DNA from 3 places in the Microbacterium sp. Clip185 genome. Region 1 is predicted to be linked to each of the others. Evidence: predicted binding sites of a transcription regulator. Region 1 holds the regulator's gene; each other region holds the start of a gene.
The links. The regulator HspR, encoded in region 1, represses chaperone genes until heat shock. The targets are predictions, from matches to a motif close to AAGTTGAGTCNNNNNGACTCAACTT.
Positions count from the first base shown of each region.

Region 2: a site for HspR is predicted at 2,841-2,865, ahead of PQV94_RS13310 (Hsp20/alpha crystallin family protein). Genes of this name have one in related genera too.
Region 3: a site for HspR is predicted at 4,884-4,908, ahead of PQV94_RS10845 (ATP-dependent Clp protease ATP-binding subunit). Genes of this name have one in related genera too.

Region 1 is NZ_CP117996.1:138,394-148,838, reverse strand. Features, by position in the region: gene PQV94_RS00775 (SDR family oxidoreductase) at 1-209, opposite strand, end outside; gene PQV94_RS00770 (carbohydrate ABC transporter permease) at 211-1,104, opposite strand; gene PQV94_RS00765 (carbohydrate ABC transporter permease) at 1,101-2,027, opposite strand; gene PQV94_RS00760 (ABC transporter substrate-binding protein) at 2,084-3,391, opposite strand; gene PQV94_RS00755 (phosphoglycerate dehydrogenase) at 3,433-4,425, opposite strand; gene PQV94_RS00750 (GntR family transcriptional regulator) at 4,574-5,233, opposite strand; gene PQV94_RS00745 (heat shock protein transcriptional repressor HspR) at 5,310-5,753, opposite strand; gene PQV94_RS00740 (DnaJ C-terminal domain-containing protein) at 5,835-6,827, opposite strand; gene PQV94_RS00735 (nucleotide exchange factor GrpE) at 6,837-7,409, opposite strand; gene dnaK (molecular chaperone DnaK) at 7,421-9,292, opposite strand; gene PQV94_RS00725 (MFS transporter) at 9,554-10,445, shown strand, end outside.
Region 2 is NZ_CP117996.1:2,734,924-2,745,368, forward strand. Features, by position in the region: gene PQV94_RS13290 (hypothetical protein) at 1-104, opposite strand, end outside; gene PQV94_RS13295 (class I SAM-dependent methyltransferase) at 160-954, opposite strand; gene PQV94_RS13300 (helix-turn-helix domain-containing protein) at 953-1,813, shown strand; gene PQV94_RS13305 (hypothetical protein) at 1,836-2,144, shown strand; gene PQV94_RS13310 (Hsp20/alpha crystallin family protein) at 2,353-2,790, opposite strand; gene PQV94_RS13315 (hypothetical protein) at 2,950-3,924, shown strand; gene PQV94_RS13320 (long-chain-fatty-acid--CoA ligase) at 3,926-5,641, opposite strand; gene pgl (6-phosphogluconolactonase) at 5,673-6,401, opposite strand; gene PQV94_RS13330 (alpha/beta fold hydrolase) at 6,535-7,353, shown strand; gene PQV94_RS13335 (ArsR/SmtB family transcription factor) at 7,405-7,749, shown strand; gene PQV94_RS13340 (cation transporter) at 7,746-8,396, shown strand; gene PQV94_RS13345 (LysE family translocator) at 8,404-9,036, opposite strand; gene PQV94_RS13350 (nucleotidyltransferase domain-containing protein) at 9,072-9,533, opposite strand; gene PQV94_RS13355 (hypothetical protein) at 9,543-9,692, opposite strand; gene PQV94_RS13360 (TetR/AcrR family transcriptional regulator) at 10,019-10,445, opposite strand, start outside.
Region 3 is NZ_CP117996.1:2,238,139-2,248,583, reverse strand. Features, by position in the region: gene acs (acetate--CoA ligase) at 1-1,634, shown strand, start outside; gene PQV94_RS10870 (class I SAM-dependent methyltransferase) at 1,692-2,801, opposite strand; gene PQV94_RS10865 (MarR family winged helix-turn-helix transcriptional regulator) at 2,851-3,312, shown strand; gene PQV94_RS10860 (DUF3817 domain-containing protein) at 3,379-3,843, shown strand; gene PQV94_RS10855 (hypothetical protein) at 3,850-4,008, opposite strand; gene PQV94_RS10850 (EI24 domain-containing protein) at 4,055-4,810, opposite strand; gene PQV94_RS10845 (ATP-dependent Clp protease ATP-binding subunit) at 4,950-7,490, shown strand; gene PQV94_RS10840 (LLM class flavin-dependent oxidoreductase) at 7,563-8,336, shown strand; gene PQV94_RS10835 (DoxX family protein) at 8,413-8,820, shown strand; gene PQV94_RS10830 (response regulator) at 8,805-9,455, opposite strand; gene PQV94_RS10825 (sensor histidine kinase) at 9,452-10,445, opposite strand, start outside.

The DNA.
Region 1 (10,445 bases):
TGGACGGCGTCGTCGTCGGTGACATCGAGCACGAGGGCGGATGCGGCACCGCCGCTGTGGTGGATCGCATCGAGCGTCGCGTCCAGCTCCGCCGCCCGACGGCCCGACACGACGACGTGGAACCCGTCGCCGGCGAGAGCCTGGGCCGCGGCGCGACCGATGCCGGTTCCGCCGCCGACGACCCAGGCGGTGCGTGATGCCTCGCCCATGTCAGCCCTTGGTCGCGCCGGCGGTGAGTCCGCTGACGACGTAGCGCTGCGCGAACAGCGCCACGATCATGACCGGCACCGTGATGACAACCGCGGCGGCCATGAGCCCGCCCCAGTCGACGGACGCGTAGCTCGTGAAGTTCACGATCGCGACCGGCAGGGTGCGCGTGGACTGGCTGGAGAGCACCAAGGCGAACAGGAAGTTGTTCCAGCTGAAGATGAACGACAGGATCGACGCCGTCGCGATGCCGGGCAGAGACAGGGGCAGCACGACCCTTACGAACGCGCCGATCTTGCTCGACCCGTCGATCTGCGCGGCCTCCTCCAGCTCCGTCGGGATGCCGTCGAAGAAGCTCGACATGATCGCCACCACGAGCGGCATCGTCACGAACAGGTGCGTGAGGATCAGCACCGTGTAGCTGCCGACGAGCTGCACCTGCGAGAAGAGGAAGTACCACGGGATCAGCAGACTGACACCGGGGATCACGCGCGCCATCAGCAGGAAGCCGGTCGTGCTGCGCACCTTGTACCGGGCGATGCCGTACGCCGCCGGTACCCCGATCACGAGCGCGAGCAGGGTGGCCCCGACGCCGACCAGCAGGCTGTTGCCGATCACCGGCAGGAAGTTCTGCACCGTGAAGACGGTCTCGTAGTTCTTGAGCGTCGGCTCGAACGCGAACATCTTGTCCGGGTTCACGACGTCGAGGTTGCGCTTGAAGCTCGCGAGCAGCATCCACACGAGCGGCACGAGGAAGGCCATCACGACGAGGACGATTCCGACGACGCGTGCGGTCTGGCCGACGATGTCGATCGGGCGGCGGGGGCGACGCTTCGAGGCGGCAGCGCGGCGGCCGCGACGACCGACGGGCTGGACGAGGGCGCGGGTCTCACTCATACCCGGGTTCCTTTCTTGCGAAGGATCGCGAGGGCCAGCAGCACGACCACGATCAGCAGGAAGAAGAGGATCAGCAGCGCCGACGCCTTGCCGTACTGCGAGAACTGGAACGCCTGGCCGTACGCGAGGATGTTGAGCGTCTCGGCCTCGTGGCTCGATCCGCCTCCGATGCCCTTGGTGGCGTAGATGATGTCGAAGGTCTTCATCGCATCGATGGAGCGGAGGATGGCGGCCGCACCGATCACGGGGGCGAGCAGCGGCAGGGTGATGTGACGGAACCGCTGCCACGCGTTGGCGCCGTCCACGCGCGCCGCCTCGTCGGGTTCCTCCGGGAGGGTCGACAGACCGGCGAGGAGGATGAGGATGACCATCGGCGTCCACTGCCACACGTCGATGAAGACGAGGGTGTTCAGCGCGGTCGAGGGATCGCTCAGCCAGCCCTGACGCGGAAGGCCGAGGAACTGCATCACGCTGTTGGCGAAGCCGATGGACGGCTCGAAGATCAGCAGCCACATCATGCCGACGGCGACGGGCGTGGCAACCAGCGGCAGCAGGATGAACACGCGCACCAGGCCCTGACCGCGGAAGGTCTTACGCAGCAGGAGCGCGATCGCCAGGCCGAGGATGAGCTCGATGCCGAGCGCCAGGATCGTGAAGTAAGCGGTGCGGCCGACGGCCGGCCAGAACCGGTCGGTGTCGCTCAGCCAGGTGACGTAGTTGTCGAGGCCGACGAAGGAGAAGGGCCGGGTGACGGCGCCCGCCGAGTCGGTGAGGGAGAGGAAGACCGTGTAACCGATCGGGAACGCGATCAGCAGCGCGATGAACAGCACCGACGGGACGATCAGGATCCACTTCAGACGAGCGTCGATCCAGTTGAGTGCGCGGTTGCCGAACGTCGACCTGCGCGCGGTGAGCGAGGACACGGAGCCTCCTTGGTCCGGGTGACCCCGGGCGGCGAGCGCCGCCCGGGGTCGGGAGATCACTTCTCGGAGTCGAGCAGTTCCTGGAACTGCGTGTTGGCGGTCTTGGCGGCGTCTGCGACGTCGCCTCCCTCGATCGCGGTGATGGCGGGACCGCCGACGATCTCGCGGGCCGCGGCGACCTGCTCGAGCTGGGGCCGGTCGTGGCCGACGCCGTGGTCGCCCACGTTCTGGATGATCTCGACGAGACCCGCGGGGAAGGATGCGGTGGCCTCGGCGTCGTTCCAGGCGGATTCACGCGCGCCGGGCACCGTCTCGTTGGCCAGCAGCCACTTGGTGTTCTCCTCGTTGGTCACCCACTTGATGAACTCCCACGCGGCCTCCTTCTTCTTGGAGAAGGCGTTGATGCCGACGGTCTGCGGAACGATGTTGTAGAACTTGGAGCCGGCCGGCCCCTCCGGGAACTGCGCGAAGCCGACGGTGTCGACGACGGCGCTGTTGTCGGCGTCGAGGAAGGTGTACGCCTGGCTGTCGGCGTCGATGTAGAACGCCGCCTTGCCCTGTGCGAACAGCGCGGATGCCTCGACCCAGCCCATGTTTGTGGCTCCGGGAGGGCCCGACTGGCGCAGCAGGTCGCCGTAGAACTCGTAGGCCTTCTTCGCCTCCGGGGTGTCGACGCTCGCGTCGCCGTCCTCATCCTGGAAGTCGCCGCCGAAGCTGTAGAGGAACGACGACAGCTGCGTGACCAGCGGCACGCGAGAGCCGCGCATGGCGATTCCGTACATCCCGTTGTCCGGGTCGTTGAGGGCAGCGGCCGCGGACTTCAGCTCGTCGAGGGTCTTGGGCACGGGGATGCCGGCGGCCTCGAGCAGGTCGGTGCGGTAGTACACGATCTGACGCTCGGTCATGACGGGAACGCCGTAGACGACCCCGTCGAGCTCCACCGCGTCGCGGGCCGCGGACTGGAAGTCCTCCCAGTTCCAGTCGGCGTCGCTCTCGACCTGCTCGGTCATGTCGGTGAGCCAGCCGTTGCGCGAGAACTCGCGCATGACGTCCTGCACCTGGAAGGCCATGACGTCGAAGTCGGCGGACTGGGCGTTGAGCTTGACCTTGTAGTTGTCGTTGAGCTGCTCGTTGCCGTACGCCTCGATGTTGACCTTGACGCCGGTCTCCTGCTCGTACTGGGTGCCGAGGGTCTTCAGACCTTCGACCCAGGGGCTGTTGGCGGCGACGACGGTGATCTCGGAGACGTCGGCGGAATCGCCTGCGTCGCCTGTGCCGCTGGCGCAGGCGGTGAGGCCGAGGGCCGCGACGGCCCCGGCGGCGATACCGATGACCAGCCGACGGGGTTTGCGTGTCGTGAACATCGTTGTTCCTTTCAGGAGGTGGGTGGTGCGTGGGGTGCGGGTCAGAAGGCGAGGGCGGCGGGCACACGGCCCGCGAAGACGTCGACGATGGCCTGCGCGGTGGCGAGGCCGATGCGCTCGTACGCTTCGGCGCTGTCGGCGGCGGCGTGGGGGGCCACGACGACGTTGGGGTACGAGAAGAGAGGGTTGTCGGCGGCGACGGGTTCGACCTCGAACACGTCCAGTCCTACCCCGCCGATGCGGCCGGAGGCGAGCCCGCGCACGAGAGCGGCCTCATCGACCAGCCCGCCCCTGCTCGTGTTGATCAGGAGGGTGCCGGGACGCATGGCGGCGATGAGCTCGTCGTCGACGGTGTGGTGCGTGTCGGGAGTGTGCGGCGCGTGCACCGAGACGATGTCGACGTCGCGCACGACATCCGCGACGCGGTCGACGAGGCGAACGCCGAGACGCTCGGCCGCCTGCCGGTCGGCGAACGGGTCGAAGGCCACGAGGTCGACGTCGAAGCCGGCGAGGCGGCGGGCGACCGTCTGCGCGATGGCGCCGAAGCCGACGAGGCCGATGCTCTTGCCCGCCAGTTCGCGGCCGACGTAGCGGTCCCAGCGACCGTTCTTCGTCGCCGCGTCGAGCTCGGGGATGCGGCGCAGCAGAGCCAGCATGAAGCCGATCGCCAGTTCGGCGACCGCTGCGGCGTTTCCGCCGGGGACGTTCACGACGCGGATGTCTCGGGCGCGGGCGGCGTCGAGGTCGATGTTGTCGAGTCCCACACCGAGGCGCGAGATGATCTGCAGCCGGTCGGCACGCTCGAGAGCCGCGGCGTCGTATACCTCGACACCGGCGACGGCCGCATCCGCATCCGCGATGCGTGCGTGCAGCTCCTCGGCCGTCCACGGCACGGTGGACTCGTTCTCGACGAGAGTGAAGCCGTGCTCGAGAAGCAGCGCGCGACCGGAGGCACACAGGGCCGGATAGCGAACCGGTCCGACGATGACGGTGCGACCTGCACCCACCGGTGCGATCGAGTCATGTCCTGCCATCTGAGAGCCCCTCCTCGAAACGGGCGAGGGCGGCTCCAGACGGAGCGACCGGTCACCGTTGAACGATCTGTTTTCTGTTAACAGTCAACATAGGACAGCAAGAGGGCCGTGTCAAATGCCCGCGGGGCGGGCATCGACCGAGAAGGCCTCAGTGCGCGGCGTCGGGAAGACTGCGCAGGGCGTCGCGCACGTGGCCCTTTGCGAGGGTGAGATGCAGGTGCAGCCGCTTGACGGCAGCGTCGGCGTCGCCGGTACGGATCACATCGAGAAAGCCCTGATGATCGGCGGTTGCCGAGGCGATGTCGCTCGTGTCGCTGAGCTCGAAGAGGATGGCGAAGATGCGCTGATACGGGCGCCACGCCTCCATCAGTCGGCGATTGCGCGCGTTGACGTAGAAGCTCGTGTGGAACTGCATGTCGGCATCCGCGAAGCGTTCACCGTCATTACTCTCGGCGGCGGCGGCCATGTCGTCGACGATCGCCTGGACTCTGTCCCAGTCCTTCGAGCTGGCGTTAGCGATGGCGAGCCGGATGGCGAGGGACTCGAGCACCTCGCGCAGCATGTAGAGCTCTTCGATGTCGGTCATGCCGACCGCGCGCGTATAGATGCGCTTGCGGCGGTCCTCGACCAGACCCTCCGCCTCCAGGTGCCGCAAGGCATCGCGCACCGGGCCGCGGCTGACATCGAACCGCGTCGCGAGGGCGTCCTCGGCGAGGTGCGTGTCGGCGGGGATGATCCCCTTGATGATCTCGACGCGAAGACGATGGGCTATCTGGTCACCCATCGCGAGGGGGCGGAGATCGGACACGAGCACCTCACTGTCGTCGGTTAACAATCAGCGTTGCATCGCGCTCGTCCGCGGGTCAAATCGCCGCGCGGCGGATTCAGTCCGCGGGAGGCAGCTCGCGCCGGGGTCTCCAGACCACGATCTCGGTGGCGCGACGCACGCGCGTGCCCGAGCGCAGCGGGACGACGGAACCCGAAGGGCCGGCGGCGAACACGCGCGCGCCGGGCCGGCGGTCCAGCTCTGCACGCATCGCGTTCTCGAGGTCGCGCACGCGCCCGTGAAGCTCACGCACGCGGTTCTCGAGCTCGATGATGCGGGCGATGGCGGGCAGGCTCATGCCGTCCGCCGACAGACGCGACACCTCGCGCAGCTGTTCGATATGGCGCACCGAGTACCGGCGCGAGCCGCCCTTGGTGCGTCCGGGCACGACCAGCCCCAGCCGGTCGTACTGACGCAATGTCTGCGGGTGCATGCCGGCGAGTTCCGCGGCCGTCGCGATCGCGAACACCGGCGCCTCGTCGTCGATCTCGTTCTCGTCCATCCCGCTCACCTCCTTGCCCCGATCATCTCGTCACCCGCGGGTGCGCATCCGGATTCGGATGCGGCACCCACGGGTCATTGCTCAGTTGCGCGCCTTGGCCATCAGGTCGGCGCGCGGGTTCTCCTTGGGCTCGAGCTCCTGGAAGCGCTCGAGCGCCTCCTTGGCCGCGTCGTCGAGGTGGGCGGGAACCGCCACCTGCACCTCGGCGAGCAGATCGCCCGTGCCCTTCTGGGTGTGGACGCCGCGCCCCTTGACCCGCAGGACACGACCGGACGGCGTGCCCGGAGCCACCCGCAGGCGCACAGGGTCGCCACCCAGGGTGGGAACCTCGATCGTCGCTCCGAGCACGGCCTCGGTGAAGGTGATCGGCACGGTCAGGCGCAGGTTGAGCCCGTCGCGCGTGAAGACCGGATGCGGGCGCACCGACACCTGCACGACGATGTCCCCCGCCTCGCCGCCATCGGGCGAGGGACGCCCGCGGCCGCGCAGTCGGATCTTCTGCCCGTCGGCGACGCCGGCGGGGATCTTCACCTTGAACGGTTTGCCGTCCTCGCCCTGGAGCGTGATCGTCTCGCCGCCCACGGCCGTCGCGAAGTCGAGCGTCGTCCGCGCGGTGACATCGGCACCCTTGGTCGGACCGCCGAATCCACGGAAGCCACCCGACGTCTGACCGAAACGGCCCGACCCGAATGTTCCCCCGCCACCGCGGTCGAACATCGTGAAGAAGTCCTCGAAGCCGCCCGAATCGAACTGGCTGCCGCCGCGACCCTGGCCGAATCGCGAAAACACGTCTTCGAAGCCGCCCGCGCCCGCGCCGCCCGCCGTGAAGCGAGCGCCCGAGCCCATGGCGCGCATCTGGTCGTACTCCTCGCGCTGCTCCTTGTCGCTGAGCACCGAGTACGCCTCGCTGATCTCCTTGAAGCGCGCCTCGGCCGCCGCATCCCCCGGGTTCGAATCCGGGTGGTACTGCCGGGCGAGTTTGCGGTACGTCTTCTTCAGGTCGGCGTCGGAGACGTCTTTCGCGACGCCGAGCACCGCGTAGAAGTCCTTGTCGAACCAGTCCTGGCTGGCCACGTTCTCCTCCTAGTCCGCCGGCACGGCGACCACGACCTTCGCGGGGCGCAGCTCGACGGAGCCGAGTCGGTAACCGACCTCGACCACCTCGAGGATCGTCGCCTCGGTCTGGCCGGGTGTCGGCTGCTGGAAGATCGCCTCGTGCTGCTGCGGGTCGAACGCCTCGCCGGCCGCACCGTAGGTGACCAGGCCCATGCGCTCGGCCACGCCGCGCAGCTTCTCGGCGATCGCCGCGAACGGGGTGCCCTCGGCGAGGTCGCCGTGCTTGGCAGCACGGTCGAGGTCGTCGAGCACGGGCAGCAGGTTCTTGGCGACCGAGCCCTTCGCGCGCTCGATCTCGACCTCCCGCTGCTCCTCGGTGCGGCGCCGGTAGTTGGCGTATTCCGCCTGCAGGCGCTTGAGATCTCCCAGCAGGTCGGGGTCCTCCGCAGCCGCATCCGCGTTCTGCTCGGCACCCAGGATGTCGTCGACCGTGAGCTCCGGCTCCTGCGAAGCGGGGTCGGAGGCGTGCGCCTCCGACCCCTCCTCGCCGGGCCGAACCTCGTCGCCGTCGTCCGGCTGTTCGAAGTTCTTGTCCGTCATGGTTGTGTCTCTTACTTCTTCTCGTCCTCGTCGTCGACGACCTCGGCGTCGATGACGTCCTCCTCGGGGTTCGGCGTGCTGCCGCTGCCCGGGTCGGTGGCGGACGGGTCGGCGGGCTGACCCTCGGCCTGTGCGGCCTGGTAGAGGGCCTCGCCCAGCTGGCTCTGGCTCTGGTTCAGCTTGTCGAACGCGGTCTTGACCGCGTCGTCGTCCTCACCGGCGAGCGCCGCCTTCAGCGCGTCGACGTCGGCCTGCACGGAGTCCTTGACCTCGGCGGGCAGCTTGTCGGCGTTCTCGGAGATCAGCTTGTCGACGGAGTACGAGAGGGTCTCGGCCTGGTTGCGGGTCTCAGCCGACTCGCGCCGCTTCTTGTCCTCGGCGGCGTGCTCCTCGGCCTCGCGCACCATGCGCTCGATGTCCTCCTTGGGCAGCGAGGAGCCGCCCGTGATGGTCATCGACTGCTCCTTGCCGGTGCCCTTGTCCTTCGCCGAGACGTGGACGATACCGTTCGCGTCGATGTCGAAGGTGACCTCGACCTGCGGGATACCGCGGGGGGCCGGGGCGATGCCGGTCAGCTCGAACGTGCCGAGCGGCTTGTTGTCGCGGGTGAACTCGCGCTCGCCCTGGAAGACCTGGATGGCGACCGACGGCTGGTTGTCGTCGGCGGTCGTAAAGGTCTCGCTGCGCTTGGTCGGGATGGCCGTGTTGCGCTCGATGAGCTTGGTCATGATGCCGCCCTTGGTCTCGATACCGAGGCTCAGGGGGGTCACGTCGATGAGCAGCACGTCCTTGCGCTCACCCTTCAGCACACCGGCCTGCAGGGCGGCGCCGACGGCGACGACCTCGTCCGGGTTGACGCCCTTGTTGGGCTCCTTGCCACCGGTGAGCTTCTTGACGAGCTCGGTCACCTGCGGCATACGGGTCGAACCACCGACCAGCACGACGTGGTCGATGTCGTCGACCTTGATGCCGGCCTCGCGGATGACGTCGTCGAAGGGCTTCTTCGTGCGGTCGAGGAGGTCCTTGGTGAGGTCCTCGAACTTGGCGCGCGAGAGGGTCTCGCTCAGCGAGACGGGACCCGAGTCGGTCAGCGACAGGTACGGGAGGTTGATCGAGGTCGAAGTCGAGCTCGACAGCTCCTTCTTCGCCTGCTCCGCGGCCTCCTTGAGGCGCTGCAGCGCGATCTTGTCGCCGGAGACGTCGACACCGGTCGTGTCCTTGAACTGCTTGATGAGGTAGTCGACGACGCGCTGGTCCCAGTCGTCACCACCGAGGCGGTTGTCGCCGGCGGTGGAGCGCACCTGGATGGTCGAGAAGTCGTCGTCCTTGCCCACCTCGAGGAGGGACACGTCGAAGGTTCCACCACCGAGGTCGAAGACGAGGATGAGCTCGTCCTCCTTGCCGCGGTCGAGGCCGTAGGCCAGGGCCGCCGCGGTGGGCTCGTTGATGATGCGCAGGACGTTCAGGCCCGCGATCTCGCCGGCCTCCTTCGTGGCCTGGCGCTCGGCGTCGTTGAAGTACGCGGGGACGGTGATGACCGCATCCGTGACGCTGTCACCGAGGTACTGCTCGGCGTCGCGCTTGAGCTTCTGAAGGATGCGGGCCGAGATCTCCTGCGGCGTGTACTGCTTGCCGTCGATCGCCTGCGTCTTCCAGTCGGTGCCCATGTGGCGCTTGACCGAGGTGAGCGTGCGGTCGACGTTGGTGACGGCCTGACGCTTGGCGGTCTCGCCCACGAGAACCTCGCCGTCCTTGGTGAAGGCGACGACGGACGGGGTGGTGCGGAAGCCTTCGGCGTTCGCGATGACCTTCGGCTCGCCGCCCTCGAGGACGCTGACGACGGAGTTCGTCGTACCGAGGTCGATACCTACTGCACGGGGCATGTGTTTCCCTCTCCCTTTGCAAGGGCCCTCACGGATGCGACGGCCCGATGTGTGTGAAATCTGCTCGCCGACTCAGGTTGAGCCGCGATGACTCAAGGATAGACACATCGATCCTGAGCGTCAAGTGAACTTGATATGAATGCGCTCAACTTTGTTCGGTGGGGATGCGGGCGGCAGCGGTTACGCTGAGCGCACCGCGACGACGCGGGCCGGCGCATCCGCGGCACCGGCTGTTCACCGAGAGGTCCTACCGTGCCCGATATGTCCGACAAGCCTGTGCCGGCCCCCGCGGAAGCTCGGGCGGCCTTCGCCGCCGACACCGCCGCTCCCCTACGCGCCCGTCGCGGACCCGTCATCGCGTGGGGGCTGTGGGACTGGGGATCCGCGGCCTTCAACGCCGTGGCAACCACGTTCGTTTTCACCGTGTACTTGACCAGCAGCTCGTTCGGGAACACGGCCGACACCTCGGCGGCGATGTCGTTCGCCCTCGCCGCGGCCGGCATCATCGTGCTGCTCACGGCGCCGATCACCGGGCAGCGCTCCGACGTGTCGGCGCACCGCAAGCGCTGGCTCGCCATCAACACGGCCGTCGTCGTGCTGATGCTCGCCCTGATGTCGCTGGTGGCGCCCGACCCGGCGTATCTGTGGCTGGGCCTGGTGCTGCTCGCTGTCGGCACGGTGTTCTTCGAGCTCGCATCCGTGAACTACAACGCGATGCTCGCCCAGGTCTCGACGCCGAAGACCGTCGGCAAGGTGTCGGGCTTCGGCTGGGGCATGGGCTACCTGGGCGGCATCGTGCTGCTGCTCATCGTGTACTTCGGCTTCATCAACCCCGAGGTCGGGCTGTTCGGCGTGACGAGCGAGAACGGCTGGGCCGTGCGCGTGTCGATGATCGTGGCAGCGCTCTGGTTCGGTCTGTCCGCGATCCCCGTGCTGATCGCCGTGCCCGAGAACACGCTCCTGCGCCCGATCGAGGCCGAGCGGGTGGGCTTCTTCGCGTCGTACGCGCTGCTGTTCCGCAACATCGCGAAGCTGTGGCGCGAGAGCCGCCACACGGTCTACTTCCTGTTCTCCAGCGCCGTGTTCCGCGACGGCCTCACGGGCGTGTTCACATACGGCGGCGTGCTGGCGGCGGGCACCTTCGGCTTCAGCC
Region 2 (10,445 bases), 710 kb from region 1:
GAGAACGACGCCCAGATGATCACCATCGGCACGAAGCCGAGATACGCGAGAACGAGAGTCAGCGCGCGCGGTGGGCGAGGACGGGGACGCGACTCGGAACTCATGTCGTCCTTCGGCATCGGCGAGGTGGGAACTGCCACCGTACCCGGTCGGGCCCCGTCAGGACACGCGGCAGATGATCTCGCCGTGCAGCAGAGAGAACCACCCGTCCTCCGCGCGCGCCCACTCCCGCCACGCCACGGCGATCCGATCGAGCTCTTCGGCATCGGTGTCCGGCCTCGCCTCCAGCTGGCGTGCGAGAGCGGACTGACGGATGCGGTCCGCCCAGAGATTGCCCCACCACATCCGCTCGTCCGCGCTCGCATAGCACCACGTGCTCGACGACGCGCTGATGTCAGTGAGCCCCGCCTTCCGCGCCCAGGAGAGGAGGCGTCGGCCGGCATCCGGTTCACCGCCGTTGGCGCGTGCCGCCGCCTGATACAGCTCCAACCAGCGGTCTAGCTCAGGCAGCTGCGGCCACCACGCGAACCCGGCGAAGTCGGCGTCGCGCACCGCGATGATCCCGCCGGGTCGGGTCACGCGCGCGAGTTCACGCAGGGCCTGTACCGGATCAGCGATGTGCTGGAGCACCTGATGGGCGTGCGTCACGTCGAACGAGTCGTCGTCGAACGGCAGGGCGTGCACGTCGGCGATCCTCACGTCGACGTTCGACACTCCGCGCTCGTCCACGGTCGCGCGCGTCAAAGCCGCCTCGTCCTCTCCGATCTCGGTGGCGGTGACGTGAGCCACGCGTTCCGCGAGATCGACCGTGATCGTGCCCGGGCCGGCCCCCACATCCAACAGTCGGTCGTCGGGCCCGAGGAAGGGCATGAGGTAGGCGGCGGAGTTCTCGGCGGTGCGCCAGCGGTGCGATCGCAGGACGGATTCGTGGTGACCGTGGGTGTAGGTGGACATGCCTCCACATTCCGGCTTCGGGCCGCCCCGGCGGAAGACCGTACTGTTCATAGGAGCGATCCACCCACCCTGCCGAGAGGAGCCGGCCATCACGAACGAACTCGGCGACTTCCTCCGCGCTCGCCGTCAGGACAGGGCGCTCGCACCCGAACACGACTCCCCCGGCGCCAGGCGGACTCCGGGTCTGCGCCGTGAAGAGGTCGCGATCCGCGCCGGGATCAGCGTCGACTACTACGTCCGTCTCGAGCAGGGGCGGGAGTCCCGCCCGAGCGATGCCGTGATCGCCGCTCTCGCCCACGCGCTCGAGCTCTCACCGGATGCAGCGCGGCATCTCCTGCGACTTCGCGATGCGGACGCGGCGCCGACGGAGCCGACCTCCGACACCGATCTCGTCCCACGGATGTCGGCTCTCGTCGCGGCGGTGCGCCCGCAGCCTGCGTACGTGCTCGACAGACTCAGCACGATCGTCGCGGCGAACGAGGAAGGCATGTCGCTGTACGCCGGACTCGCCGAGCTACCGCCGGAGCAGCGCAACACGTGCCGGTACCTGCTGACCGACCCGCGCGCCCGCGAGACGTTCCTCGACTGGGAAGAGCTCGCCCGCGGCGCCGTCGCGCACCTCCGTGCGGCGAACGTCGACCGCCTCGACGATCCTCGGCTGAGCGATCTCGTGCGCGAACTCGGGGCCCAGAGCTCGCAGTTCGCGGCGTGGTGGAGCGGGCATATCGTCGAGCGGCGCCGGGGAGCGACCACCCGCATCCGCGGACTCGACGGTGTCGTCACCGAGCGGAGCTACGAGATCCTCCACCTGCCGGACGACTCCGTGCGCCTGACGATCTGGCTCCCGCCGGCGGCGTGAGCACCCGACCTACACTCGTCCCATGAGTGCGTTCCTCCCCGGCGCCCGCGGCACGCAGCCCTGCCCGGACTGCGGCGCCCAGGTCGCGCAGTCCGACCGATACCCCGAGTATCTCTGCGACGAATGCGAATCGCGCGCTGTGGATGCGGACGGCGCCCGCGTCACCGGATCGAACGCGTCCTTCGGCGGCGGGTTCGTGCTGCACTGGCCGGACGGCGAGCACGAGTCCCTTCCCTGCGCCTCGGCGCGGGTGTGGGTCGACGGACGCGAGTGGGAGTACTCCGAGGCGCGTTTCGGCGGGGTGCTGATCACGCCCGTCCACGACCGCTAACCCGACCGTCGGCTATGCGTCAGCAAAGAATCACGAAAAGGTAACGGGAACCTCTTCCCCTCCGTTATCTCACCGTTATAGAGTGCTCGCACGGTAGTTGTTTTGCTGTGGCAGCTACCGACATGTGATTGCAGGACACTCTTGGTGCAAAGGGACAAGGGCCGGTCGGAAGCCTCTCCGACCGGCCCTTACTGCCGTTCGCGGTGCGTCAGTTCTGCGACTCCGAGACCTGCAGCGCGGGGGCGTCGTCACCCGTGGTGATCTCGACCTTGCGCGGCTTGGCCTTCTCGCTGACGGGGATCGTGACGCTCAGCACGCCGTTGCGGTAGCTCGCCGAGATCTTCTCGGTGTCGAGCCCCTGCCCGAGGCTCAGCTGACGCAGGAAGGTGCCCGAGGTCCGCTCGCGCGTGATCCAGGTGACCCCGTCGCCGGCCGAGAGCGTGCGCTCGGCACGGATGGTCAGCAGCTGACCGTCGATGTCGACATCGACCGAGCCCGGGTCGATGCCTGGCAGGTCGGCGGTGAGGACGTAGTGGTCGCCGTCGCGGTAGAGGTCCATCGGCATCTGCCGGGGGCCGCGCCGTGCGGTGTCGAAGAACGTGTTCGCCATGCGCTCCAGGTCACGGAGCGAGTCGTATGCAGCCATAGTCGTCTCCTCTCGAGCGGGATCGGATGCGGATCCGACCCGTAGTCCCTAAGTTGAGCCCCCTTGACTCAACAATCACAGATTAGCACTCTCATACCGGGAGTGCTAGTTCTCACAGACCCCTCTGAGCGCGCGTCGGCCAGCTCATAGAATCGGCGGGTGAACCGCCCCGCCGAGACGGCGAAGAAGCCGCCTCTGCTGCGGACGATCGCCCTGAATCCACTGATCTGGGCGGCCGCCTGCACGCTGGCGGCGCTGCCCGGATACCTCACCGACGGCGGGTTCTTCTCGTATCTGATGTCGATCATCGCGGGTGCGCTGTGCGGGATCTGGTTCGTGAGCCTCACGGTGCGCATGCCGCACCCCGCCGGCGCCATCGCGCATCTCGTGATGGCCGTTGCCCTCGCGCCGGCCATGTTCGCGGCCATCGAACTCGTGCCGCCGATGCTGGCGCCGGGCGCACCGCGCGCGGTCTACACAGGCGTCCTCTTCGCTCTGCCGCCGGCGGCCGGCTGGGTCTGGATCACGCTCATCAGCCGCGTCACCTCCCTGGTATCGAGAAAGACCCGCGCACAGCCGCGGGTTCCCCTGGCGTGGGAGAACGACGGCGACGCGGTCATCGTCCGTTTCCGTGCGATCCCGATGCGGATGCGGGAACTCACCGCGTGGATGGTCGCCACCATCCTCGCGACGGGAGCGATCGTCACGACGGCACTGATCGTCTTCGGCGACATCGTCGAGCGGCTCGGCCCCCGCCTGCTGATCCTCGCGCTCGGGGTGCTCTTCGCATTCCCGGCCTATCTCGTCGTCACCGCGCTCTTGCGCCGACGTTCGGTCGACGCGAGCGTGCGGGTCTCGCGGGACCGGATGTGGATCACCGCCGGCGAGACGACGCACGCGCTCCGGCTGAGCCAGATCGAGCGGCTGCGATGGGGCATCGGTAGCGACTACGCGCGGCTCGAGGTCACGGCGCCGGGGGTCGATCTGGCTCTGCTGGTGGGCATCGCGAAGCAGGCCAAGGGCATCGCATCCGAGCTTCCTCCGCTGCCGGCGCGAACGCTGCGTCTCGCCGAGACCGAAGGGCTGAAGCAGACCGCCTCGCGGCGCGGCCTCGTGACCCTCTCGCGCGTCTGACTCAGCGGGCCGAGAGGCGCTCGCGGACGACGCGGCGCAGCACCTTGCCGATCTGCGAGCGCGGCAGGTCCTCCACCTGGACGATCCGCTTGGGCACCTTGTACGTCGTCACGTGCGTGCGCGCGAAGTCCCGCAGCGCGGCCGCGTCGAAGACCGCCCCTTCTCGGACGACGATCGCGGCCACCACATCCTCACCGCCGGAGGGACGGGGGATGCCGACAACGGCCGCTTCGGCCACATCCGGATGCAGCAGGAGCACCTGTTCGACCTCGGTCGGGCTGACGTTGAAGCCTCCGGTGATGATCAGTTCTTTCACGCGGTCGATCACCGTGACGAAGCCGTCCTCGCTCACCGTCACGATGTCGCCGGTGCGCAGCCAGCCTCCGGGAAGGAGCACGGCCGCGGTCTCGTCCGGCTGCTGCCAGTAGCCCTGGAACACCTGCGGGCCGCGGATGAGCAGCTCGCCCGCCTCTCCGGCGGCCCGGTCGACGCGCGGATCGTCGGGATCGACGACCCGGATCTCGGTGCTCGGGAACGGGACGCCCACGGTGCCGGGGCGCCGCGAGGGCCCGATCGGGTTGCCGAGCGCGACCGGCGAGGTCTCGGTCATGCCGTACCCCTCCACGAGAAGCCCGCCCGTCGCCTCCTCCCAGCGCGTCACCGTCGGCACCGGGAGGCTCGTCGCCCCGGAGATGGCGAAGCGGATGCTGGAGAGATCGACGCCCTTGCGGGTACTCGCCCGCGAGAGGGCGTCGTAGATCGGCGGCACGGCGGGCAGGAACGTGGGCTTCGATTTCGCGGATGCGGCGATGACCGCATCCACGTCGAACTTCGGGAAGAGCACGACGCGCGCACCCAGCGAGATCGCGAACGTGAGGCAGAGGGTGAGCCCGTACGCGTGGAACAGCGGCAGCACGGCGTAGAACACCTCGCCGCCTTCCGTGAGCCCTGGAACCCACGCGCGCCCCTGCGCAGCGTTGGAGCGAAGGTTGCGGTGCGAGAGGATCGCGGCCTTGGGCATGCCCGTCGTGCCGCTGGTCAGCTGCAGCAGTGCGGTGTCGTCCAGACGCGGCTTCGGCCACTTGCGCGGGAGCTTGCGCACGCGCACGAAATCGGACCACTCGAGCAGGCCGCGGGCACGCGGGCGGGTGGTCATGGCCTCGCGCGTCTCGCGAGCTTTGGCCACCGGGAGCCGCAGTGCCAGACGCTTGCCGAGGGGAAGTGCGTCCGGCACACGCACGGAGACGATGGCCGAGGGCGCGACATCCTCGGGGAACTCGGCGACGGTGTCCGCGACCTTGTCCCAGACGATGGCGACCACCGCGCCGTGCACCTCGAACTGGTGGCGCAGCTCACGCGGAGTGTAGAGCGGGTTGTGCTCCACGACGATCGCCCCGATGCGCAGCGCCGCGTAGAACGCGACCACGTGCTGCGGACAGTTCGGCAGGATGAGCGCGACCCGGTCTCCGGCCTGCACACCCAGCTTGCGCAGCGCGTTGGCAGCGCGTGAGACCTGCTCCCCCAACTCGGCGTATGTCGTCTCGGCACCGTAGAACTCCAGCGCGACCCGTTCGCCGTAGCGCGCGACGGACGCGTCGAGAAGGTCGACGAGCGTCTCGGTGACGGGTTCGATCTCCGCCGGCACGCCGTCGGCGTAGGAAGCGATCCAGGGGCGGGCCTCGAGCGGCGAGCCGGCGGTCGTCGCGTCCGTGGTCATCACGATCCTCCTCGTGGGCGAGACGGGCGGCTCAGCCGGCCGCTGCCTCGTCGAACAGCCACTGCACCGATCCGCCGGCGGCGGTGACGTGGGCTGCGACGACCGCGATCGGCAGCTTCCCCTCCGCGAGCGCTTCTGCCAGCGCATCCTTCTTGCCGGCGCCAGTGGCGAAGACGACCACGCGCTGTGCGCCGTCGAGGGCTTTCAGCGTGAGCGTGATGCGCGTGGGCGGCGGCTTGGGAGAGTTGTGGACGGGGATCACGAGTTCGTCGACCGGGCGGAAGTCGGGGTGGCCGGGGAAGAGCGACAGGGTGTGACCGTCTTCTCCGACGCCGAGCCAGACCAGGTCCAGGCGGGGAGCACCCTCATCCGTCTTCGGCAGCGCCGCGATCGCCGCGGCGTACCGGCGCGCTGATTCGTCCTCGTCGACCTCGGTATCCGGACGCAGCTGCACCATGGTGTCGAAGCCGGGCTTCTCGAGGAGCGCGGGGGCGATCGTCCCCCAGTTCGACTGCGGGTCGCTGATGGGCACCGAGCGCTCGTCGCCGATCAGAACCGTGACCTTCGACCAATCGATCGCGTCCGCATCCTGGGCCGCGAGGATCGCGTAGGCCGCCATGGGCGAGCTGCCTCCGGCGAGCACCCACACGGCGCTGCCGTGCGCGTCGATCGCGGCGCCGAGCGTACGGACCGCGTCACGGGCCGCCTCGGCGGCAACGTCCGCAGCCTGCGGGAGGGTGGTGATCGAACCGTAGGTCACGCTGAACTTCTCTCGTCTCGGATGAGGTCGGATGAGCGGGTGGCGCCGGCAGTCGCGGCGAGCAGCCTCGCCCTCCTCGATTCAACCCCAGGTCGTATGCGATCAGGTGCATGGCAGCTGGGAAACTGGCCCCGTGGAACTCCATCTCGGCTCCCTGCCCGTCGCCCTCACCCCGCTCGGTTCGGCGGAGGGCCGCCCGGCCCTGGTCATCCCCGGCGGACCGTGCCGACCACCCGAGTACCTCACCGACTTCGCCGGCATCGGCGACCTCCATCCCCTCGTCGTCCTCCACCCGCGCGGCACGCCCGCATCGGGTGGCCTCTCCCGAGGCTGGTGGACGGACGCCGAGGACGTCGTAGCGGCGATCGACGCGCTCGGCCTCGACGTGGTCGACATCGTCGGCCACTCGGCGGGCACGCGCCTCGCGCTCGCGGTCGCGACCCGGTTCCCCGACCGCGTCCGTTCCCTCGCGCTGGTGACACCTCCCGCGACCTGGCTGACCGGCACCGCGTACGACGGCGACGACCTTGTCGCGCTCCGAGAGGACGCCGAGGGCATCGCGGGGTACGCGTCGATCCTGAACGACGAGCCCGAGACCCAGGAAGCGTTCGAGGAGGTGTTCCACCGGCAGGCGCCCGCCACCTACGCACGATGGACGGCGACCGAGGAGGCGCACGCGAGCATCGGGCGGATGAGTCTGGCAGCGGCGGAGGCCTGGTTCCAAGACATCCCCGCCGATGCCGTCGAGCTCATCCGCACCGCATCTCTGCCACCCACGCTCGTCGTCGGCGGAGACGTCGACCTGCTCACGGGCCGGCGACCCGTTGCGGAGTATGCCGCGACGCTGGGTGCCCGCCTCGCCATGATCAGCGATTGCGGCCACTACCCGTGGGTGGAGAAGCCGGCGGAGTTCCGCCGCATCCTCGATGAGTGGCTCAACACAGGGGGCTGATCACGTCGAAGTCATCCCCGATAGTTCATGATTCCGTGTACTATCCAACACATGACCACCGTGCTCAACCGCGCCACCGCGACGCACACCGCGGCTCTGGCGCGACTCGGACACGCCCTCTCGGACCCGACCCGCGCAGGTGTCCTCCTGGCCCTCCGCGAGGCCCCGGCGTACCCGTCCGACCTCGCCGACGCCCTCGGAGTCTCGCGCCAGGTCATGTCGAACCAGCTCGCGTGCCTGCGCGGATGCGGCCTGGTCGAAGCGATCCCTGAAGGGCGTCGCACCTGGTACCGCCTCGCCGACAGCCACCTCGCTCCCGCCCTGGACGAGCTGCTGAAGGTCGTCCTCTATGTCGAACCGGGCTGCTGCGCCGGCGAGACCTGTCGGTGCGCATGAGCACACCCGCGACTCCGAGCACGGGGCGCCTGCGCGTGCTGCAGCGCCGCATCCGCTGGATCGTGACCGCGACGATCGCCTACAACGTGGTCGAAGCGACCGTCGCTCTCGCGGCCGGCGCCGCCGCATCCTCCGCAGCTCTCGTGGCGTTCGGCCTGGACTCGACGATCGAGGTGCTCTCCGCGGCGGCGGTCGCGTGGCAGTTCACCCGCCGCGACCCCGAGCGCTGGGAGCGCGGCACGCTTCGCGTGATCGCCGTCGCGTTCTTCGCGCTCGCGATGTACGTCGTCGCGTCGTCGGCGTGGGCGCTGACGACGCGCGTCGAAGCGGAGCACTCCCTCATCGGCATCATCCTCACGGCTCTGAGCGTGGTGATCATGCCGTTCCTCTCGCTCGCCGAGCGACGCGCGGGCCGCGAAGCCGGCTCCGCCACGGCTGTCGCAGACGCCGCCCAGACGCTTCTGTGCACCTATCTCTCGGCAGCCGTCCTGCTCGGACTCGTGCTCAACAGCGCATTCGGATGGTGGTGGGCCGACGCGGTCGCCGGTCTCGTGATCGCCGCGTTCGCGCTTCGAGAGGGTGTCGAGGCGTGGCGAGGCGATGCCTGCGCAACCTCGGTCGGGATGGTGCTCGAGAACGAGCCCTGAGGGGCGGTCAGCTCTTCGAGCCGCTGACCGCGAGCACCCCGCCGAGGCCGATCATCATGACGCCCCCGGCTCCGGAGAGAGTGGAGATGCGGCGCGGCGAACGGGCGAACCAGGCGCGCGCCGTGCCCGCGGCGAGCGCCCACACGCTGTCGCACACCAGGGCGAGCGTCTGGAAGATCAGCCCCAGCAGCAGCAGCTGCATCCACACCGCCCCGGAAGCCGGGTCGACGAATTGCGGGAGGACCGCGACGAAGAACGCGATCGTCTTGGGGTTCGTCAACCCCACGATGAAGCCCTGGCGCAGCAGCGTGAAGGTGGAAACCGGGGCGCGGTCGACGCCGTCCACGCGGGCTCGGCGGTGACGGATCGCCTGAATGCCGAGCCACACGAGGTACCCCGCTCCGGCGATCTTGATGATCGTGAATGCCACGACGGATGAGGCGACGATCGCTCCGACACCGAAGGCGACCGCCACGACCGCGGGCACCGTGCCGAGGGCGTTGCCGACCACGCTGAGAACACCCGCGCGACGCCCGAGCGCGATCGATCGCCCGATCACGAACAGCACGCTCGGGCCCGGGATCACGATGATCACCACCGACGTCACGACGAAGGCGAGGAGGTTCTCGAACGGGATCATGGCCGAACTCTAGCGGTCGGTTGTTTCGGGCGGCGTCAGTGGCTCTGACCGTGGGGGCGCGCCCGCGGGTGGCGTTCAACCACCCGCAGCATCGGACTCGCGACGCCCCCGTCGTAGAGGACGAGGTGACCGTCGCCGAGAACCCGCGCCGTGCCAGCGTCGAGCGGCAGCTCAAGCCAGGACTCCGGCGTGAAGTCCAGCTCCACCAGCAGCCCGGATGATGTCCGCAGCCGCACCTCGTGAACCGGACCCCATCGCCGTCGGGCGATCACACGCGCCCGCGGAAACAGCCCACGCGCGTCGGCGCTCTCCGCGGCAACGAGGGGATCGTCGACGATCACGACGAGGTCGAGGTCGCTCGCCATCGTCTCGGTGCCGCGCGCATACGAGCCCACCTGAATCACCGCGTGAACGCCAGGATCGGCACGAGCCCAGACCACGACGCGTTGTGCGGCCGACGCCGCCGCGCGACGCCGGCCCTTCAACCGCACCGGCATGGGATCAGGTCAGTCACGACCGTGGTCGACGACCGCATCCTCGGCCGCGTCCATCGCCGCTTCGCCCTCTTCCTGCGACTCGGATCCCCCCGATGCGGCGGAGTCCTGGGACTTCTTCTCGTCGTGTTCGTCGTGTCCGGTGTTCTCGGCGTTGCTCATCGCGATCTCCCTCGTTCGTTGCGTTCGGATTCGGGACGCCTTCAGTTCACTCCCCCGTAGCGACATGCGCAGGGGGGTTGCGCAGCCCGCACATGGTGCACAACTCGGCCTTCACCGCCCGGGCGGAAGACCCGCGAACCTGGGCTCGAGCTATGCATGAGAAAAGAATCACGAAAAGGTAACGGGAACCTCTTCCCCTCCGTTATCTCACCGTTATAGAGTGCTCGCACGGTAGTTGTTTTGCTGTGGCAGCTACCGACATGTGATTGCAGGACACTCTTGGTGCAAAGGGACAAGGGCCGGTCGGAAGCCTCTCCGACCGGCCCTTACTGCGTCGCGGCGACGCGGGCGAAGCCGCCCGCGAGCACCGCGATGACCGCTTCGACCTGAGCATCATCCCGCGTCGTGAGCCACCACTCCGCGAGCCCGTCCGCTGCCGCGTGGATCGCCGAGACCACCACCTGCGGCGACGCCAGGCTGACGCTTCGCTGCGCGCACCAGAGCTCGAGCCGCTCCGCGATCATCCGCCGGTACGCCTCGGACTCCGCGCGAGCCGCATCCACCAGGGCATCGGACGCCCGGGCGAGAGCGGTCAGTTCAGCCAGGCGCTCGTACCTGCGCGGGTCGGAGCGCACCTCCGCCAGGAACGAGCCCAGCGCCGCAGCCACCGCCACCTCGAGCGTGTCGACCGGCAACGGATCCGCCCACACACGAGCCGCGAGACGCTCCGACTCCCGCTGGAGCAATGCGGCC
Region 3 (10,445 bases), 1.2 Mb from region 1:
AACCCGGCGATCGCCGGACGATCACGTATGCCGAGCTGCAGCGTGAGGTGGCGAAGGCGGCGAACGCGTTGACCGCGATGGGGATCGGCAAGGGCGACCGTGTCGTCGTCTATCTCCCCGTGCTGGTGGAAACGGTGGTCATCCAGCTCGCCGTCGCGCGCATCGGCGCCATCCATTCGCTCGTGTTCGGAGGGTTCTCCGCGGAGGCCGTGCGCTTCCGGGTCGAGGACACGCAGGCCAAGCTCCTCGTCACGACCGACGGCCAGTTCCGTCGTGGGGCGGCCGTCCCCGTCAAGCACCAGGCGGATGCGGCGGTCGCCCGCGTCGATTCCATCGAGCACGTGCTCGTCATCCGCCGCACGGGCGACGAGGTCGCGTGGACCGAGGGGCGCGATCTCTGGTGGCATGAGACGGTCGACACCGCGCCCGACACGCACGAGCCGGAGTTCTTCGACGCCGAGACGCCGCTGTTCATCATCTACACGAGCGGAACCACGGGCAAGCCCAAGGGGCTGGTGCACACGACCGGCGGCTGGCTGACGCACGTGGCCTGGACCTACTGGGCGGTGTTCGATGCGAAGCCCGAGACCGACGTCTACTGGTGCACCGCCGACCTCGCCTGGGTGACCGCGCACAGTTATGAGACATACGGACCTCTGCTCAACGGGGTGACGAGCGTCCTGTACGAGGGCACGCCCGACACGCCCGGCTGGGAGCGGCACTTCCAGATCCTCGAGCGTTACGGGGTGACGACGTACTACACGGCGCCCACCCTCATCCGCTCGCTCATGAGCAGGTTCCCCGACGGCCCGCCCTCGCACTACGATCTCTCCGCGCTGCGGCTGTTGGGCACGGTTGGTGAGGCGATCAATCCCGAGGCATGGATCTGGTTCCATCGCCACCTCGGTCGCGGCGAGACGCCCGTGGTCGACACGTGGTGGCAGTCGGAGACGGGCGGTGCGATCGCCGCTCCGCTGCCGGGCGTCTCCACGCTCAAGCCGGGGTCGGCACTGACGGCGCTGCCCGGGCTGCGTGTGCGCGTCGTCGATGCCGAGGGAACGGATGTGGGGCCCGGGGGCGGCGGGCTGCTCGTCGTCGACTGCACCTGGCCCGGGATGTCGCGCACGGTGTGGGGCAACCCGGAGCGGTACCGGGACTCGTACTGGAAGCGTTTCGCCGCACACGGGTACTTCCTCGCCGGCGACGGCGCGAAGCTCGACGAGGACGGCGACCTCTGGGTTCTCGGTCGCGTGGACGACGTGATCAACGTGTCGGGGCACCGGCTGTCGACGATCGAGATCGAGTCCGCGCTCGTCGCGCATCCCGAGGTCGGGGAGGCCGCGGTGGTGGGCGTCGCCGACGATGTCACCGGCCAGGCCATCGCCGCCTTCGTGACGAATGCCGAGGATGCGGCCGCGCTCCGCCAGCACGTGCGCACCGTGATCGGGCCGGTAGCGCAGCCGACCTACATCTTCACGGTGCCCGACCTGCCTAAGACGCGCAGCGGCAAGATCATGCGCCGCCTGCTCGTGGACCTCGTGGATGGACGGCCGTTGGGCGATACGACCTCGCTGCAGGACGAGACGGTGCCGCCGCGGATCGCAGAGATCGTCCGGGTCGCCCTGCGCCGCTGACCGGCCTCCGGTCAGGGGCCTCAGCAGCGCCTCGCCGGGTCGCGAGAGGGTCGGCGGTCAGGGGCGGGTGGAGACCGTGACGGTGAACTTCGCGTTGCGGGCCACCTGTCGCGTCGGGCCGACGAGGCGTTCGAGGGCCGGACGGTAGCGCAGTGCCGAGTTCCACACGGTCCACAGCTCCCCGCCGGATCGGAGGGTGCGTGCCGCATCCTGGAACAGAGGGGCCGCGAGGTCCGTCGTGACCGCGGCGCCCGAGTGGAACGGCGGGTTCAGCGCGATGAAGGGCACGCTGGCATCCGGGAGCGCGGTGAGGCGGTCGTCCCTCACGACCCGGATGCGGTCGGCGACGCCGTTCGCCTCGGCCGTCGCGCGCGCCGATGCGACCGCCGCAGCGGAGCGATCTGAGGCGTAGACGGCGCGATCAGGATGCCGCATCGCCAGGAACGCGGCGACCACGCCCGTCCCGCACGCGAGATCGACGAGCGGGCCCTCCTCGGGGAGGCGGGCCGGGAGGTTTCCGAGCAGGAATCGGGTGCCGATATCGATCGCCGTTCCCGCGAACACGCCTCCGTACGCGCAGACGGCGATGCCGTCGTGAACTGCGCGGTGCGGCTCGGGATCGTGTCCGTGGAGCGGGTCTCTGGCGATCAGCACGCGCGACTTCTGGCGAGCGTGGGTGACATCGAGCGTGCCGAAGAAACGGCGCAGGACCTCGTTCATCGCCGTCGACATGTGCTTGATGCGTCCGCCTGCGTAGACGACGACGTTGGGTGCTGCGTGCGCGGCGATGAGGGCCGCGGCATCCTCCAGTGCGTCGAGCGAGCGGGGGAGTCGGAGAAGCACCAGCCGCGCGCCCGACACCAGGGCGCCCGCCAGCTCCATCGACCGGTAGCGGTCCGTGAGGGCCACGCGCTCTGCGTTGGCCGCCAGGGCCTGCTCGCCCGTGAGTGCGTCCTGATGCACGCGCACGACGCCGGAGGCTGCGGCGGCCGCGCCGAGCGCGAGTGCGCCGTACTCGTCGCCGATGACGGCGATGTCGTCCGCGTTCATCCCGGCACGCGCGTCGAAAGACCCATCGAGCAGGAGGCGGTCTGCGGCATCGACCGCGACAAGATCAGGCGACTCGACGTCTGGCCATCGTCGCAGCGCGTCGAACCGGAACTCCACCCCCTCACGCTACCGGCCGCCGCGGGGCTCCGACGGATACGATGGTCAGATGGCCGACAAGACGCAGGGGGCGCCGCAGCCCTCCGGGCAGCGCCCGCCGTTCAGTCCGGTCATCGCTCTTCTCACGGTTTCCGCCGTCTGGGATGCGCGCTTGAACGCGGCCCTCAAGGACCTCGGACTCACGACGCGGAAGTACGGTCTTCTCGCGCACGTGCAGGCGACGCCGGGCATCTCGTTCTCCGAGCTCGCTCGCCGCTCGCAGATCACGGTGCAGACGGCGCACACCGCCGTGAAGACGCTCGCCGGCGAAGGGCTGGTCGAGGACGCCACCGCGCACGCGGGTGCCGCATCCGATCTGCGTGTGACCGCCAAGGGCGCGGCAGCGCTCGCCGAGGCGGATGCGCGGCTGGCGGCGCTCGATGAGGTGTTCGGCGCGGGTGTTCCGGCGCTCTCGTCCGCGCTGCACGGACTGCATGAGCAGCCGTTCGGAGAGATCCTTCAGCAAGACTGAAGATTTTCGGTCTAAGCTGCGGTGCAGCGCTGACCCGAGCGCGTCGATCTACCTCCGGAGTCGCCCGTGTTCCGCACCCCCTACGCCCTGTTCCGCACCCTCGCCATCGCCGAGATGGTGTCGTGGACGCTGCTCATCGGAGGGCTCGTGGTGCGCGCCGTGACGGGCTTCGCGCCGGCCGTGACGGTCGGCGGCGGCATCCACGGCTTCGTCTTCCTGTCGTACGGGGCGACCGTGATCCTGGTCGCGAAGAACCAGCGGTGGAGCGGTGGGGTGACGGCTCTGGCCCTCATCAGCGCGGTGGTTCCCTACGCGACGCTGCCCGTCGAGCTGTGGCTGTCGCGGACCGGCCGACTGATCGGCGTGTGGCGAGTGCAGGCAGGCTCCGACCCGCGGGATACGGCGTGGCGCGACCGTGTGCTGCGCTCCGTGCTGCGTCGACCGGTGCTGTCGGCCGTCGTGATCGCCGCCGCCGTCGCAGTGGCTTTCACCGTGCTGCTCGTGATCGGCCCTCCCGGCGGCCGGGCCTGAGCGGACTTACTTCGCGCGAGCCCGCAGGTGGATCGGCAGGGCCATCGCTGCCGAGATGAGCAGGATGCCGGCGACGAAGATGACGGCCTGGAAACCGGGCACCGAGAACGAGATGCCGAACGCGAACATCCCGAGCAGGAACAGCAGCAGGGACACGATGTACATGGCACTCCTTCGGAAGACTCCCTCCAGAGTACCGGGTCGCCTGCCGTCAGACCGACCGCATCCGCGCCTCTGAGCCGGTCTCCTCGTCGGTCTCTGTGACGCTCGCCGCGAGGCGCGTCGCGCCGACCACGGCCGCGGGCATCGTGAACACCGCTCCGAGGGGGATCAGGAAGCACAGTTGCGTCATGATGCCGAAGCCGAGCGCTCGACCGCGTGCCGTTCGCAGGAGACGGCGTCGGGCGCGGCGATCGATGCCGCGTGCCGTCAGTGCGCGGCCCGAGAGCTCGTCGGCGAGGATCCAGCCCGACAGCATCACGCCGGTCACCGTGCCGACCACGCCGCCGATCAGCGGGATGAACCCGAGCGCGAAAGCGAGCATGGCTGCGAGTGCGCCGCGCACGATGAGGCCGGTCGCATCCGCGAAGGCGGCTCGCCAACCGGGGTCGTGTTCGGGAACGACGCCGGAATCGGCGATCTCGACGCTGCGCCAGATCCTGTCGTAGAACGGTTCGCCGACGATCAAGGTCAACGCGGTGAAGGTCGTTGCCGCTAGCAGGAGGGCTCCCGCGAAGACCGCGACACCGAGCGCAATGCGCAGCGCCACGGTCCAGACCGCCGGCCAGTCGTCGGCGAACGGGGTGACGGCTTCCGCGAGCGGGACCAGGAACGATGCGAGCGCCACGAGGGCTCCGGTGAGGGCGACGCTCACGATGAGCGCGGGCACGAGGCCGAGGAGCATCAGGCCCGGACGTCGCGCGAACCACCCGAATCCACCCAGCAGCAGGCGTGCGCCGCGCAGCATCTCGTTCACCCGATCTCCTTCCCCCTCGCGCTGGGACGAGCGTAGTGGGAATACCGTCACCCTCCGCGTGTTGAACTTGATGTGTCGCCGCTCAACTCCGTTTTGCAGAGTGACACCCCGAACCCGATCAGGAGAACAGATGCCTGAAGATTTCACCCCCGACGAAGGCCGCGACGCCTTCGATGACTTCCTCTCGCGCTACCTCGCGGGTGAGCGCGGACGCGCGGCACGGTCGATCGACCTGTCGCGCTACCTCAGCGCGCGCACGCAGGAGACGCTGCAGGATGCCGGGCGCTTTGCCCTCGCGCGCGGGCAGCACGAGCTCGATGCGTTGCACGTGCTCCGCGAGATCGTGCGCGTCGACCAGGTGCGCGATGCGATCGCCCGCCTCGGTGTGGACCCGGAGAGCATCGTGCGCGAGTCCGAGCAACGCCTGCCCGCCAGCGCAGATGTCGCCGACGTCGACACCGCGGTCGTGACGACGTCGGTGCAGCGTGCTCTCTTCCACGCGTTCCAGGTCGCGCGTTCCTCCGGCTCGACCTACATCGACCCCGAGCACCTCTTCTTCGCGCTCGTCCTCGCTCAGGACACGCCCGCGGGCCAGATCCTCGCCCGCGCCGGAGTCACGGCGGAGGCGCTCACGCAGAGCGTGCGCGAGACCGTCACCGGTGGCGAGCGCGCCCCGGAACAGGCAGCCGCACCCGAGCCCGCAACCATGCTGGAGCGGTACGGGCGCGATCTCACCTCTCTCGCCGAGGCGGGAAAGCTGGATCCGGTGATCGGGCGTGCGGACGAGATCGAGCAGACCATCGAGATCCTGAGTCGCCGCACGAAGAACAACCCCGTGTTGATCGGTGAGGCCGGCGTCGGAAAGACCGCGATCGTCGAGGGGCTCGCGCAGGCGATCGTGTCGGGAGAGGTGCCCGAGAAGCTGCGCGGCAGCCGTGTCGTGTCGCTGGACCTTCCGGCGATGCTCGCGGGTGCCCGTTACCGCGGCGACTTCGAGGAGCGCCTGACAGCGACCATGAGCGAGATCGCCGAGCGCAAGGGCGAGCTGATCGTCTTCATCGACGAGGTGCACACCGTCGTCGGCGCGGGTGCCGGCAGTGACGGCGCCATGGACGCCGGCAACATCTTGAAGCCGCGCCTCGCTCGTGGCGACCTGCACCTGGTGGGTGCGACCACCCTCGCCGAGTACCGGACCATCGAGAAGGACCCGGCGCTCGAGCGCCGGTTCCAGCCGGTGAAGGTGGGGGAGCCGTCGGTCGAGGATGCGGTGCGCATCCTGCACGGCCTGCGCCCGGCGTACGAGCAGCACCACGCCATCACCTATACCGACGACGCGCTGCGTGCCGCTGTGGAGCTCAGCGACCGCTATCTGAGCGACCGTGTCCTGCCGGACAAGGCGATCGATCTGATCGACCAGGCCGGAGCGCGACTGCGCCTGCGCCTGGGTGTGGCGGTCGATGTGTCCGAGCTCATGGCGCAGCTGGCGACGCTCGAAGCCGACAAGAACGCCGCCGTGGCGGCCGAGCGCTACGAGGACGCGATGCGCCTTCGCGACGAGATCGCCGATGTGCAGCGTCGCATCGACGAGGCGACTCGCCGTGACGCGGTGCGCGGCGAGCAGGTCGTGGATGCCGAGCACATCGCCGCCGTCATCAGCCGCAGCACCGGCATCCCGGTCTCGCGTCTGACGGAGAGCGAGCGCGGGCGTCTGGCGGGCCTCGAATCCGAGTTGCACGCCCGAGTGATCGGTCAGGATGCGGCGGTCACCGCGGTCGCGACGGCCGTCCGGCGCAACCGCACCGGGATGGGCGACAGTCGCCGACCGGTGGGATCGTTCCTGTTCCTCGGCCCGACGGGCGTCGGCAAGACGGAGCTCGCGAAGACGCTCGCCGCCTCTCTCTTCGAAGACGAGAATGCCGTGATCCGTTTCGACATGAGCGAGTTCGGCGAGCGCCACACGGTCTCGCGTCTCGTGGGAGCGCCTCCCGGATACGTCGGATACGACGAGGCGGGGCAACTGACGGAGCGGGTACGCCGCGCACCGTACTCGGTGGTGCTGTTCGACGAGATCGAGAAGGCGCACCCCGATGTGTTCAACCTGCTGCTGCAGGTGCTCGACGACGGACGCCTCACCGACGGACAGGGTCGCACGGTCGACTTCCGCAACACGGTCGTCATCATGACCTCGAACATCGGAAGCGAATTCCTCGCGTCGCGCTCCGGCGCGATCGGGTTCATCGCCGACGGAGGCGGGGCCACGGGCTTCGGTGACGAGAGCGAGCTGCGCGCGCGCGTGATGGGCAAGCTCCGAGAGGCGATGCGTCCGGAGTTCCTGAACCGCATCGATGAGATCGTGCTGTTCCGCAAGCTCGAGAAGGCGCAGCTGCGCAGCATCGTGTCCCTCCTGCTGGAGCAGAGCGCATCCCGCCTGGCGCGGCGCGAGATCTCGTTCGAGGCGACCGACGCCGTCGTGGACTGGCTGGCCGAGCACGGGTACGAGCCCGAGTACGGCGCTCGCCCGCTGCGCCGTCTCATCCAGCGGGAGATCGACGATCGCATCGCTGACCTGCTCGTCTCCGGCGAACTGGCCGACCAGGGCGCCGTGCGCGTCGACGTCGTCGACGGCCGGCCGGCGGCTGCGGCCGTGACCCGCAGCGCTGTCGCCGCCTGATTCGACCAGACCGCCACCCCTTGCCGCGTGCGAGGGGTGGCGGTCGTCGTATGCGCGGGGCAGGCTGGAGGGATGGTGGCTCCCGCTCGACTCTCCCTCGGACTGGCAGGGGCCCTCGGCCCCGATCTCATCGCGTTGCTGGCTCCGGCCGCTCAAGAGGCCGGCTTCGCGACACTCTGGGTGAACGACACCCCCGGCGGGGACGCGGTGGCGGCGCTCGCCGCCGCTGCGCGGGTGACGGATCGGATCGGGCTCGCCACCGGCGTCGTACCGCTGGATCGCCGGGAACCGGATGTGCTGGTGTCCGCGCTGCAGGCCGCGGACCTTCCCGTGGACAGGCTCACCGTGGGCATCGGCTCCGGTTCCGCACGCACGCATCAACTCGCGCTCGTGGAGCAGGGGATCGCGGCGCTGCGCGCGGGCGTGCCCGGGGCGCAGGTCGTGGTGGGCGCTCTCGGCCCGCGGATGCGCGGGCTCGCCACCTCGGTGGGCGACGGGCAGCTGCTGAACTGGCTGACGCCCGACGCCGCGGCGGCGCAGCGCGACTCGGGCTCTCGCACCATCCTCTATGTGAGAACGGCGCTGGATGCGGCGGCATCGCCGCGGCTGCTCGCCGAGGCCGACGCGTACGCCGGCTATCCGGCGTACGCCGCCAACTTCGCGCGCCTCGGCTTCAGTGCGCGCGACACGGTCATCACGTCCGGCGCAGACGCGGCGCGCGTGAGGGCATACCGTGACGCGGTCGACGAGGTCGTCCTGCGGGCGATCGTCGAACGCGACGACCCTGAGCACTATCTCGACTTCATCCGCAGTGCGGCGACGCTCATCGAGGCGGACGCGACGTGAGTGCAACACGCGATCGCGCACGCGTGCTGACCGGCGGGGCCTCGACACAGACCCCGAGGCGAGGTGGAATCAGATCATGAGGACATTCGCACGCTGGGCGCTGGGCGCCGCCATGGTGTTCGCCGGTATCAGCCACCTATTCTGGGCGCGCAGGGAGTTCCGCGCCCAGGTGCCCGACTGGGTCGTGGACGCGACGCCCCTCGACGAAGATGCGGTCGTGCTCGCCTCGGGCGCCGTCGAGATCGCGCTCGGCACCGCACTGGTGGCTCTGCCCTCGCAGCGCCGTCGGATGGGCGCCCTACTGGCGGCGTTCTTCGTCGCCGTTCTTCCGGGCAACTGGGCGCAGTTCACCCACCGGCGTGACGGATTCGGTCTCGACACCGACGTCAAGCGGCTGGTCCGGCTCTTCTTCCAGCCGGCCCTGGTCGCCTGGGCGCTGTGGAGCACGCGCACCCCGCGGGACGGAGATCACCGGGCCCGGTAACGGTGTTCGGGGCGCCCCGTCGTGCCGTAACGCAGAGCCACCTCGACACGCCCCCGCGCGGCCAGAGCCGACAGGTGGCGTTGCGCTGTAGCGCGTGAGATGCCGGCACGTTCACCCAGCTCCGCGGCGGACGCCTCGTCGTCGCCGAGTGCGTTGAGCACGAGCTGTTCGGTCGCCGCGCGAGAGACGGATGCCGCATCGCCCGCGCCGTGCACGATGGCGAGGGCGCGGTCGATGTCTGCCTGGTCGAGCGCACCGGTACCGGCGAGCAGATTGCGCGCGCGGGCGTACCGATCGAGTCTGTCCGCCAGGATGCGGGGCTCGAACGGCTTCAGCAGCACGCCCAGAGCGCCCGCGCGGATCGCTCGGCGCACGGAAGGCGCGTCGGTGGCGGCGGTCAACACGAAGCCGTCGACCCCGGCAGCGGAGAGCAGCTCGATCCCGTCGCCGTCCGGCAGGTACAGGTCGACCAGGAGCAGGTCGGGCACCTCGACCAGGAGCGCACGACGCGCCTCCGCGATCGTGCGGGCGGGCGTGAGAGCGCGGAATCCGGGCCGCGCGGCGACGACCTCGGCGTGCATCGCGGCCACCCGGAAGTCGTCGTCGACGACCAGGACGGAGAGGGTGTCGGTCACGGGTCCTCCTGCTCGTGATCGGGGGATACGGGAAAGACGCCGGGCAGGCGCGCTCCGAACACTGCGCCGGATGCGGATCCGCCGGCATCGATGAGCCAGACGTCGCCGCCACGACGCCGCGCGAGCTCGCGAGCGAGCGGAAGCCCGATCCCGAGCCCGCGCACGCGCTCGGCGGGAGCCGCAGGATCGGGCGGACGAGGGCGGAAGAGCGCGCCGGGGTCGCTCACGCCGCCGCCCGAGTCGGCGACCGTCGCGACCAGAGCGTCGCCGTCCTGCAGCACCGTCACCTCGACACGCCGCGGTTCCGTGCCGGATGCGGCTGCATCGATCGCGTTGTCGACGAGGTTGCCGAGCACGCTCGCGACGTCCTCGACGTCGGTCGTCTCACGCCACACCAGCGATTCCTCGGCAACCGACAGCGCGACGCCCCTCTCGGCGGCGGAGATCCCCTTCGCGCCGAGGAAGGACTGCAGCAGCGGATCCGTGACGGCCGGGAGTCCCGGGACGGCGTAGTCGATCGCACCCCGATCGAGAAGGCTCCAGACGAAGTCGCGCGCCTCGTCGACGCGACCGGCCTCGAGGAGCGCCCCCGCGGCGTGCAGCCGGTTGGCGAACTCGTGACGCTGCACGCGCAGGGCGTCGCTCATCGATCGGACCGATCCCAGACGCTGGCTGAGGGCGACCAGATCGGTGCGGTCGCGAAGCACCGCCGCGGTCCCCAGCGCGTACGCCCCGCGGCGCACCGGGCGCACGTCGAGATACAGCACGCGATCGCCGACGAGCAGCTCGTCCCGTCGGCCCGGCGTGCGCAGCGCGGCGGCGAGCTCGGCCTCCATCCCCAGCTCATCCAGGGTGCGTCCGAGTGCCGGCTCGTCCAGGTGCAGGAGGCGGGATGCGGCGGGTGTGCAGACGCGCACGACCCCGTCGGGGTCGACGGCCACGATGCCGTCGTCCGCGGAGTCCAGCACCGCGGTCTGCGTGCGCACGAGT